One region of the Thiomonas sp. UBA7699 genome, then DNA from elsewhere that is predicted to be linked to it. Evidence: riboswitches for the same ligand, from Rfam matches in the RefSeq annotation. Region 1 holds a riboswitch; the other holds the start of a gene.
What was found. A riboswitch is a leader RNA that binds a small molecule or an ion and turns the genes downstream of it on or off. The one in region 1 is predicted to bind S-adenosylhomocysteine.
Positions count from the first base shown of each region.

Region 2: another riboswitch for S-adenosylhomocysteine. It lies ahead of ahcY (adenosylhomocysteinase); the one in region 1 lies ahead of metH (methionine synthase).

Region 1 is NZ_DLGH01000015.1:72,888-78,207, reverse strand. Features, by position in the region: gene B3H47_RS05865 (efflux RND transporter permease subunit) at 1-360, shown strand, start outside; gene metH (methionine synthase) at 634-3,372, opposite strand; S-adenosyl-L-homocysteine riboswitch at 3,417-3,496, opposite strand; gene B3H47_RS05855 (Crp/Fnr family transcriptional regulator) at 3,567-4,166, shown strand; gene B3H47_RS05850 (hypothetical protein) at 4,168-4,332, opposite strand; gene B3H47_RS05845 (class I SAM-dependent methyltransferase) at 4,360-5,034, opposite strand; gene lipB (lipoyl(octanoyl) transferase LipB) at 5,215-5,320, shown strand, end outside.
Region 2 is NZ_DLGH01000005.1:179,125-184,444, reverse strand. Features, by position in the region: gene corA (magnesium/cobalt transporter CorA) at 1-909, shown strand, start outside; gene B3H47_RS02535 (LysE family translocator) at 971-1,600, shown strand; S-adenosyl-L-homocysteine riboswitch at 1,727-1,846, shown strand; gene ahcY (adenosylhomocysteinase) at 1,906-3,324, shown strand; gene metF (methylenetetrahydrofolate reductase [NAD(P)H]) at 3,330-4,181, shown strand; gene B3H47_RS02520 (MFS transporter) at 4,178-5,320, opposite strand, start outside.

The DNA of each region.
Region 1 (5,320 bases):
CTCATCGTCGAGTTCGCCAACAACCTGCAGCGTGAAGGGCGAAGTAAACGCGAAGCCATCGAACACGCCGCAGGCATGCGTCTGCGTCCGATTCTGATGACCACTGCCGCCATGGTGCTGGGTGTCATGCCGCTGATTTTCGCCAGCGGAGCGGGCGCGGTCAGCCGTTTCAACATGGGCCTGGTCATCGCCACCGGCCTGTCCATCGGCACCCTGTTCACGCTGTTCGTCGTGCCTGCGATGTACATGCTGCTCGGCGCCGACCATAGCCACGAGGCCCGCGCCCAGGCGCTGCGTGAAGCGGAGGCGAATGACCCGCTGGCGCATCCGCCCGGCGGCGGCGCCTCTACGGCGCACTGAGCATTATTGAAAAAACCGGCTTTTCGCCGGTTTTTTCTTGCATTCCCAATGGTCTCGCTCTGCCAGAAATGTCTTTTTGGGCGACCGTGATGCAGAGGAGCTCATCGCCACCACCGCTCGTGTCACGGTCTCCTGCTGCAGCCTGTCATCTGGCGCATCGATCTGTGTGGCTGACGCACAAGACCGTGCGGCTAAAGCGGGCCGAGAACGGCGGCACAGTGCCAAAAGAGTTGCACTGGACTGAGCCGCAACAAATCGACGCAGCGACTTGATTCAGACCTTGGCAGGCTCCAACGCCTGAATCGCCACCGACTCCAACGGCCGACCGGCTCTGCGTTCCCAATCGGCCTTCTGGTCTTCACCCACCGCGCCGACATTGAAGTATTGCGCCTGCGGGTGGGCGAAATAAAAGCCGCTCACGCTGGCTGCGGGCATCATGGCCCAGCTCTCGGTCAGCGACATGCCGATGTCCTGCGCCTGCAGCGCGGCGAACATCTCCCCTTTCACCGAGTGTTCAGGGCAGGCGGGATAACCCGGCGCCGGGCGGATGCCCCGGTACTTCTCGGCGATCAACTCGGCGTTGCTCAGCGATTCATCGGGCGCATACGCCCAGAACTCGGTGCGCACGCGCTGGTGCATGCGCTCGGCCAATGCCTCGGCCAAGCGGTCCGCCAGCGACTTGAGCATGATGGCGGAATAGTCGTCGAGGTCGGCGAGGAAGGCTTTCTCCTTCGCTTCCACCCCCAGTCCGGCGGTCACGGCGAACATGCCGATGTAGTCCGCCGCCACGCCCTTGGGCGCGATGAAGTCAGCCAGCGCGCGGTTGGGGCGGGGTACGCCGTCCACCACCGGGCGCTCGGTCTGCTGGCGCAGGCCATGCCACACCATCAGCTCGCTGCTGCGGCTCTCGTCGGTATAGAGTGCGATGTCGTCATCATTCACACTATTGGCCGGCCATAACCCGATGACGGCATTGGCGGTGAGCCAGCGGCCTTCGATCAGACGCTTGAGCATGCGCTGCGCGTCGCTGTAGACGCGGCGAGCGGATTCGCCCACGATGTCGTCGGTGAGGATGTCGGGAAACTTGCCCGCCAGATCCCAGGTCTGGAAGAAGGGCGCCCAGTCGATGCAGGCCGCGATCTCGGACAGGTCGTAGTTGCGAAACACCCGCCGCCCGATGAACTTGGGCACCGGCGGCGTGTAGCCCGACCAGTCGATTTTGCTTTTGTTGGCGCGGGCGGCGGCCAGCGGCACCAAGGGCGTCACGCGCTTGTTGGCGTGCAGAATGCGCACCTTTTCGTAGTCGGCCTCGATCTCGGCGATATAGGCCGCTGCCTGATCGGACAGCAGGTTCTGCGCCACGCCCACACTGCGCGAGGCATCGGGCACGTACACCACCGGCCCGTCGTAATGCGGGGAAATTTTTACCGCCGTATGCACCCGGCTGGTGGTGGCGCCGCCGATGAGCAGGGGCATCTTGCGGCTGCGGAAGTAGTCGTCGCGTTGCATCTCGGCGGCCACATGCTGCATTTCTTCGAGGCTCGGGGTGATGAGGCCGGACAGCCCGATGATGTCGGCGCCTTCCTCGCGCGCCTTGGCCAGAATGTCCTTGGCGGGCACCATCACGCCCATGTTCACCACTTCGAAGTTGTTGCACTGGAGCACCACGGTGACGATGTTCTTGCCGATGTCGTGCACGTCGCCCTTCACCGTGGCGATGACGATCTTGCCCTTGGCGCGCACATCGCAACCGGCGGCCTGCATTTCCAGCTTCTCGGCTTCGATATAGGGCAGCAGATGGGCCACGGCTTGCTTCATCACCCGCGCACTCTTGACGACCTGGGGCAGGAACATCTTGCCCGCGCCGAACAAGTCGCCGACCACGTTCATGCCGTCCATCAGCGGGCCTTCGATGACGTGCAGCGGCCGCCCGCCTTCGGCACGGATGGTCTGCCAGACTTCTTCGGTGTCGTCGACGATGAAGTCGGTAATGCCGTGCACCAGCGCGTGGCTCAGACGCTGGCGCACCGGCAGCTCGCGCCAGGCCAGCCGGACGCTATCGTCTTTGGCCGCGCCCTTCACCGCTTCAGCCACTTCGAGCAGGCGCTCGGTGGCGTCGGGGCGGCGGTTGAGCACCACGTCTTCCACGCGCTCGCGCAACTCGGGGTCGAGGTCGTCGTAAACGCCCATTTGCCCGGCGTTGACGATGCCCATGTCCATCCCGGCGGCAATGGCGTGATATAGGAACACGGTGTGGATGGCTTCGCGCACCGGCTCGTTGCCGCGGAAGCTGAAACTCACGTTGGACACGCCGCCCGACACCTTGGCACCGGGCAGGTTCTGCTTGATCCAGCGCGTGGCGTTGATGAAATCGACCGCGTAGTTGTTGTGCTCCTCGATGCCGGTGGCGATGGCGAAAATGTTGGGATCGAAGATGATGTCTTCCGCCGGAAACCCCACCTGATCGACCAACAGGCGATAGGCGCGCTCGCAGATCTGCGTCTTGCGCTCGAAAGTGTCGGCCTGCCCTTGCTCGTCGAACGCCATGACCACGGTGGCCGCGCCATAGCGGCGCAGCAGCCGCGCCTGGCGGATGAACTCGGCCTCGCCTTCCTTCATGGAGATGGAGTTCACCACCGCCTTGCCCTGCACGCAGCGCAGCCCGGCCTCGATCACGCTCCACTTGGAACTGTCGATCATCACCGGCACACGGGCGATGTCGGGCTCGGAGGCCATGAGGTTGAGAAAGCGCACCATCGCCGCCTTGCTGTCGAGCATGGCTTCGTCCATATTGACATCGATGATCTGCGCGCCGTTTTCCACCTGCTGCCGTGCCACGGCCAGCGCCTTGTCGTACTCCCCGGCGAGGATCATGCGGGCGAAGGCTTTGGAACCCGTCACATTGGTGCGCTCGCCGATGTTGACGAACAGCGAGCCGGGGCCGACGATGAGCGGCTCGAGGCCGGAGAGTTGCAGCGGGGGCAGAGCGGGGGCGGTTGCGTCTTGGGACATGGGATCTCGATCAGTTGTCAGCCTTCGTCACCGCGCAGGGGAAGAAGGGATGAGCGCCGTTGAGACCCCAAGCCTGACCCCTGCCGCACACTTCGCGGCAGGCGCTGCAACGCTCCTTGGAGTGAACTATTGTAAATATCAATAGGAATGAGGTGCACCGGGCCTACCATGCATTCGTAACCCCATCCATCGCCATGCCCGATCGCCGACCTTCCCAGCAGTCCGTCCACGCCACCTGGGCGCCGCGCATTGCGCAGTTGCTGCTGCGTCAGCCCGGCCACCGGCTGACCGCGGAAGATGCCGTACTCATCGCCAACCAGATGCAGGTGCGCTGGATGCAGGCGGGCACGCGCTTCATTCAGCAGGATGACGACACGCACGACGGCACCATTCTGATGCTGCTGTATGGCGAGGTGAGTGTGGAGAAAGCGCCGCAGCACCAAGGCGACAGTCTGGTGGTTTCCATCGCCAAGGCCGGGCAGATGTTCGGGGAAATGGGCGTCTTGCTCGATGCGCCGCGCAGCGCGAGTTGCGTGGCCTATTCCGATGTGGCCCTGGCCGAACTCAGCCGCGATGCGCTGGAGCGGCTGCTGGTCGAGCATCCCGCAACGGCGGCGCGACTCGCTCTGGGCATCGCCAGCCGTTTGGCCGAGCATCTGCGCGACACATCGAACAAACTCACTTCGATGTCGCGCCTGGTCAGCGCCATGCACCCGGCCATCCGCGCGCAGATGCTGGGGCCGAAGTCGGGTTTTTCGCCCAGCCAGCTCGACGACCCTGCGGCGCCGGACTGAATCAAAGCCGCCCCACGGCTTCCGCAGCCAGCCAGCTCACCACGCTGGCGAGCAAAAACACCAGGAATCCGATGTTGTTTTCCATCCCCAGGCGTTCGGTGAAAAACCGGCGCAGGCCATAAACGGCAAAGGGATAAATGATGACGGAGACGAAAAATCCGGCCACGGCAAGCGTCCTGAAATCGCGGGGAATTTATTGTGTCGCGTCCGGCGGGCTGAAGGTGTGTGCGGCTGTAAAAGCGCGTTGATAAACGAAAACCGAGGCTGGCGGCGCGTTGCGCCAGGCCAGCCCGGCGCGCCGCACCTGCAGACCGAGTTCTTCGCGCAAGGCGCGTGAAACCGGGCTGGCATGACCGTAGGTGAACTGCACGAAGCAACCGCCGGGCCGGAGTACGGAAAACGCCTCGTTCAGAATGGAGCGTTGTGTGGCGCGCGGCATGGAAAGCAGGCCCAGCCCGCTGATCACCGCATCCGCCGGGCCGCCCAGCAGGTAGCCCGAAGCCTGTGCCGCGGTTCGCAGCGCGCAGGCATCGGCCTGGATCAGCTGCAGATCAGGAAATCGCTGCCGCAGCAGACCGTGCAGCGAGGCGTCGCGCTCGACGACCAGCAGATTGGCGCAGTGCAAACCGTGCTCGATGAGCGCGCGGGTGAAGGCGCCCGTGCCCGCGCCGAGCTCGATCACCCGCTGCTGGGCCGGATCACTTTCGGGCAGCAGCGAAAGCGGCTTGAGCATTTTCTGGCTGAGCTGCCGCCCTGAGGGCAGCACGGCGGCCACACCCATGGGGTCGCGTGCCCAGGCGCGCAGGAAGGTGCGAATTTGCTGCCCGGCGCGCACAGGGCTCACAGGGCTGGGGGGAGTGATACTCATGCGGATGCAGGACAATTCCTGAGAGTGGATCCAAATCGTGCCGTCCAGAACTCCGACGCACGCGGCGCCGAGCAAATAGCCAAGACGAACGAAGGATTTGATGCCGGTTCAGTGCCGGTCTTGGGCTTATCTCCCTGTTGTTTTTATAGTGTGACTGCCGCAACTGAGCGCAACCTTAGCATGAACTCCAACCACGCAGAACCCACCGCCGTGCACGTTTTGAATTGGCAATGGCTGGGCCGACAGGACTATCTGCCGACCTGGCAAGCCATGCGGGCGCTGACCG
Region 2 (5,320 bases), on a different contig from region 1:
GAGGCGATCAGCGACATGCTCGCCTTGCCCGACCGGTTTGTCTGGGTGGGGCTGTATGAGCCGGATGCGGCCTTGCTGGCGCAGATGCAGCACGAGTTTGGCCTGCACCCGCTGGCGGTGGAAGACGCCGCCAAGGCGCACCAGCGCCCCAAGTTGGAGGCTTATGGCGAATCGCTTTTTGTCGTGGCACGCACGGCCTCGCGCAGCGGCGTGCATGTGCGGTTCGGCGAGACGCATGTGTTCATGGGCCGCAACTACATTCTCACCATCCGGCATGGGGATTCGACCGGCTACGCGACGGTGCGTCGCAATGTCGAGCAGACGCCCGCGCTGCTCGCGCAGGGGCCGGGGTATGCGCTGTACGCGGTGCTCGATGCCATCGTTGACGGGTACCTGCCCATCGTCGAGGCCTATCGGGCCGAGCTGGAGGAGCTGGAAGGCGAGATCTTCGCGCGCCAATGGCGGCGCGGCACGCTCAAGCGGCTGTACGCCATGCAGCGCGAACTCACGCGCCTGCGACTGGCGGTGGCGCCTTTGCAGGATGTGCTGGCGCAGCTTCAGCGCCTGCCGGGCGACGTGATGCCTGAGGCCATGAGGCCTTACTTCCGCGACGTGAACGACCATGCCAACCGCATCAACGACACGGTGGGCGCGCTGCGCGAAATGCTCTCGGCGGCGATGAACGTCTCGGTCTCTCTTGTGACGCTGGAGCAAAACGAGGTGGTCAAGCGGCTGGCCGGCTGGGCCGCGCTGCTGGCCGTGCCCACGCTGCTCACCGGCTGGTTCGGCATGAACTTCCGGCACATGCCCGAGTTGGACTGGCGCTGGTCGTATCCGGCATTGCTCGTCTTCACACTGGGTTTGTGCGGCGGGCTGTACTACTGGCTCAAGCGCTCTCGCTGGTTGTAGCCAGGGTTCGCCCCACCCCAAACCCAAACTATTGCTCTTTTGCCACTAGAGCTTGCCGCCCATGCCCGACATCCACCACTTCGCCTTGTTCCTGCTCTCGGGCCTGCTGCTCAATATGACCCCCGGCGCGGATATGTTGTTCATCGTGTCGCGTAGTGCTGGGCAGGGGGTGAGGGCCGGGGCGATGGCGGCGCTGGGGGTTGGGGCGGGTTGTCTGGTGCATGTCACCGCGGCCGCAGTGGGGCTGTCGGCGCTGATTGCCGCGTCGGATCTGGCGTTCAACGTGGTCAAGTGGATGGGAGCGGCCTACCTGGTGTGGCTGGGGGTGGGTCTGCTGCGTGCAAGGACGCAGGCGCCAGCGGTTACAGCGCCGATGGCTGCCGCACCCTTGCGGGCGGTGTTCTGGCAAGGCGTGCTGACCAATGTGCTCAACCCGAAGATCGTGCTGTTTTTTCTGGCCTTTTTGCCGCAGTTCGTTGGCACCTCGACGCGCGGACAGGGCTGGGCGTTTCTGTTGCTCGGCGTGGTGTTCACCGTCAATGGCACGCTATTCAATCTGGGCGTGGCCTGGGTGGCGGCGCGGGCGCGCCATCTGGGGCGCATGCAGCGCCTGGCGCTTTGGGTGCGGCGGCTGACGGGCGTGGTGTTCGTCGGCTTGGGCCTGCGTCTGGCGTTGGCGTCGCGGGTGTAGAGCGGGACAAGTCAACGCGGCGCCGCAGTAATCCACTCCAGAATCAGGCGGTGCGCGGGTGGGAGCAGTCATTTCACGGCCTGCGGTGCGCGTGGCAAACCTGCGGCAAACCGATAGAATGTGTGGCTTCCCGAGGAGCGTTGCAACGCACGGGGCGAGTTGTTCGCCGCTGTCGCCAGGCTCGGGTCTTTGATCGCAGGCCGCTACACCTTGCTGGCGGCTTTCCTTCAACGGCGCTCACCCAACCCGTGCCGGGCGCGGGATGCGGTGCGCATCCGTTCCCGGCCACTTTGTTCGGAGTTTGTATGAACGCTGTGGTCGATATGAAAATTTCCCCTGATTATGTAATTGCCGACATCGGCCTGGCCGACTGGGGCCGTCGCGAGATTGCCATTGCCGAGAGCGAGATGCCCGCGCTCATGGCCATCCGCGAGGAATATGCCGCCCGCCAGCCGCTGCGCGGCGCGCGCATCACCGGCAGTCTGCACATGACCATACAGACGGCCGTGCTGATCGAAACCCTGCAGGTGCTGGGGGCGCAGGTGCGCTGGGCGTCGTGCAATATTTTCTCCACGCAAGACCATGCCGCCGCGGCCATTGCCGCTAACGGCACGCCGGTATTCGCGGTGAAGGGCGAGTCGCTCGAAGATTATTGGGAATACACCCACCGCATTTTCGAGTGGACCGATGGCGGCTACTCCAACATGATTCTGGACGACGGCGGCGATGCCACCCTGCTGCTGCATCTGGGCGCACGCGCCGAGACCGACGCTGCCGTGCTCAACCATCCCACCAGCGAAGAAGAGCGCGTGCTGTTTGCCGCCATCAAGGCCAAGCTGTCGAAGGACGGCAAGTGGTATTCCACCCGCCTGGCGCAGATCAAGGGTGTGACCGAGGAAACGACGACCGGGGTGCACCGCCTCTATCAGATGCACCAGCGCGGCGAGCTGAAGTTTCCTGCGATCAACGTCAATGACAGCGTGACCAAGAGCAAGTTCGACAACCTCTATGGCTGCCGCGAAAGTCTGGTGGACGGTATCAAGCGCGCCACCGATGTAATGGTCGCCGGCAAGATCGCCGTGGTCGCCGGTTACGGCGACGTGGGCAAAGGCTCGGCACAGGCGCTGCGCGCGCTGTCGGCCCAGGTGTGGGTGACCGAGATCGACCCGATCTGCGCCCTGCAGGCCGCGATGGAAGGCTATCGCGTGGTGACCATGGACTATGCCTGCGAGCACGCCGACATTTTCGTCACCGCCACCGGCAACTACCACGTCATCACCCACGATCACATGGCCCGCATGAAGAACCAGGCCATCGTCTGCAATATCGGTCACTTCGACAACGAGATCGACGTCGCGGGCATCGAGAAGTACCAGTGGGAAGAGATCAAGCCGCAGGTCGATCACATCATCTTCCCGGACGGAAAACGCATCATCCTGCTGGCCAAGGGCCGTCTGGTGAATCTGGGCTGCGGCACCGGCCATCCGAGCTACGTCATGAGCTCCAGCTTCGCCAATCAGACCCTGGCGCAGATCGAGCTGTTCACCAAGACCGGCGAATACCCTGTGGGCGTCTACACCCTGCCCAAGCACCTCGACGAGCATGTCGCGCGTCTGCAGCTCAGCACCCTCAATGTGCAGCTCACCACGCTGAGCGACCAGCAGACCGCCTACATCAATGTGCCCAAAGACGGTCCGTACAAGCCGGTCCACTACCGGTACTGATGCGCATGGCTTCCGCACAATCGGTATCTCCTCGGGTCAATCTCAGCTTCGAGTTCTTCCCGCCCAAGACGCCCGAGGGTGCGGACAAACTCCGGGCGGTGCGGCAGCGTCTGTACGCACGTCAGCCCGAGTTCTGTTCCGTGACCTTCGGGGCCGGCGGCTCCACGCAGGAAGGCACGCTGCAGACGGTGCGCGACATCCTCGCCGAAGGCGTGGACGCCGCGCCCCATCTGTCGTGCATCGGTGCCAGCCGTGATTCGGTGCGCGGGCATCTGCGCGACTTTCAGGCCGCGGGCGTCAAGCGTCTCGTGGCGTTGCGTGGCGACCTGCCTTCGGGCTACGGCATCGGCGGCGAGTTCCACCATGCCCGCGATCTGGTGGCGTTCATCCGCGACGAAATGGGCAGCGCGTTTCACATCGAAGTGGCTGCCTATCCCGAGATGCATCCGCAGGCCAGAAGCCCGCTCGATGATCTGCAGCATTTCGCCGACAAGGTACGCGCCGGGGCGAACTCGGCCATCACGCAGTACTTCTACAGCGCTGCGGCCTACCGCCGTTTTGTCGACGACGTGCGCGCGCTCGGTCTCGACGTGCCCGTGGTGCCGGGCATCATGCCCATCACCAATTCCAGCCAGTTGCTGCGCTTCTCTGAAGTTTGCGGCGCAGAGATTCCCCGCTGGATCAGACTGCGCCTGCAAAGCTATGGCGACGACCGAGAGAGTATCCGCGCCTTCGGCCGCGAGGTGGTCAGCAGCCTGTGCGAAGAACTCATCGCCAGCGGCGCGCCAGGGCTGCATTTCTACACCCTGAACCAGGCCGAAGCCACTCTGGCCGTGCTCGACGATCTCGGACGTTAAGCGTTTGAGGTTAAGCCGCGCTGGCGGCTTCCACTGGCGGCGTGCAGCAGCAACGCCGCCAGTGCGAAGCCTGCGCCCGCCAGCGTCACGGCGGGCCAGCCACCGGCCGTCCACGCATGGCTGGCGACGAATGAACCCACCGAGCCACCGATGAAATACAGCGTCATGTACACGGCGTTGATGCGACTGCGCGCGGCGGCGTCCAGGGCATAGATGCGGGTCTGGTTGGCGATCTGCGAACCCTGCACCCCGGCGTCGAGCACCAGCACCCCGGCGATCAGCCACCAAAGCCCGTGCGTGCCCGGCGCGAACAAGGCCCACGACAGCACGGTGAGCGCCAGCGCGACAAACAGCACGCGGCGCGGCCCGCCCGGCTTGTCGGAATAGCGACCGGAGATCGGCGCCACCGTCGCGCCCATGATGCCCAGAATGCCGAAGGCGCCTACCACCGCCGGGCCGAAGCCATAGGCCGGGCTCTGCAGCAGCGGCGTGAGACCCACCCAGAACACGCTGAAGCTGGCGAAAAACAGCCCGCCGGTGATGCCGGCAAAGCGCAAATCGCGATGCAGGGCGAACTGCTTCAGGGTGGAGCCGAGCAGGGCAGCATAGCTCTGGTCTGTGGCGTGGGCATCAACCGGCAGACGCGGCAGTACGCGCCAAAGCATGATCCACATCCCAATATTCACCAGCGTGGCGAAGGCGAACACCGCCTGCCAGTTCAGCAGCGCCGCAATGCCGCCGGCCAGCACCCGACCGCCCAGAATACCCACGAGCAGACCGCTCATCACTAGGCCGATGGCCTTGCCGCGCGCCTGCGGCGGCGCGAGGTGCGCCACCATGGGAATGATCTGCTGCGCAATGCTGGAGAGCATGCCGATGGCGAACGAGGCGGTGGCGAGCAGCAGCACGCTGGGCGCCAGCGCAGCGCCGATCAGCGCGGGCACGAGCAGCGCAGCCATGATGAGAATCACCTGGTGCCGCGCATGCCGGTCGCCCAGCGGGCCGAGGAACATCAGCCCCGCGGCGTAGCCGATCTGCGTGGCCGAGGGCACGGCCGCCACACCAGCCACGGTGGTGTGAAACTGCCGCGCGAACTGCTCCAGCAGGGGCTGGGCGTAGTAGATATTGGCGACCGACAC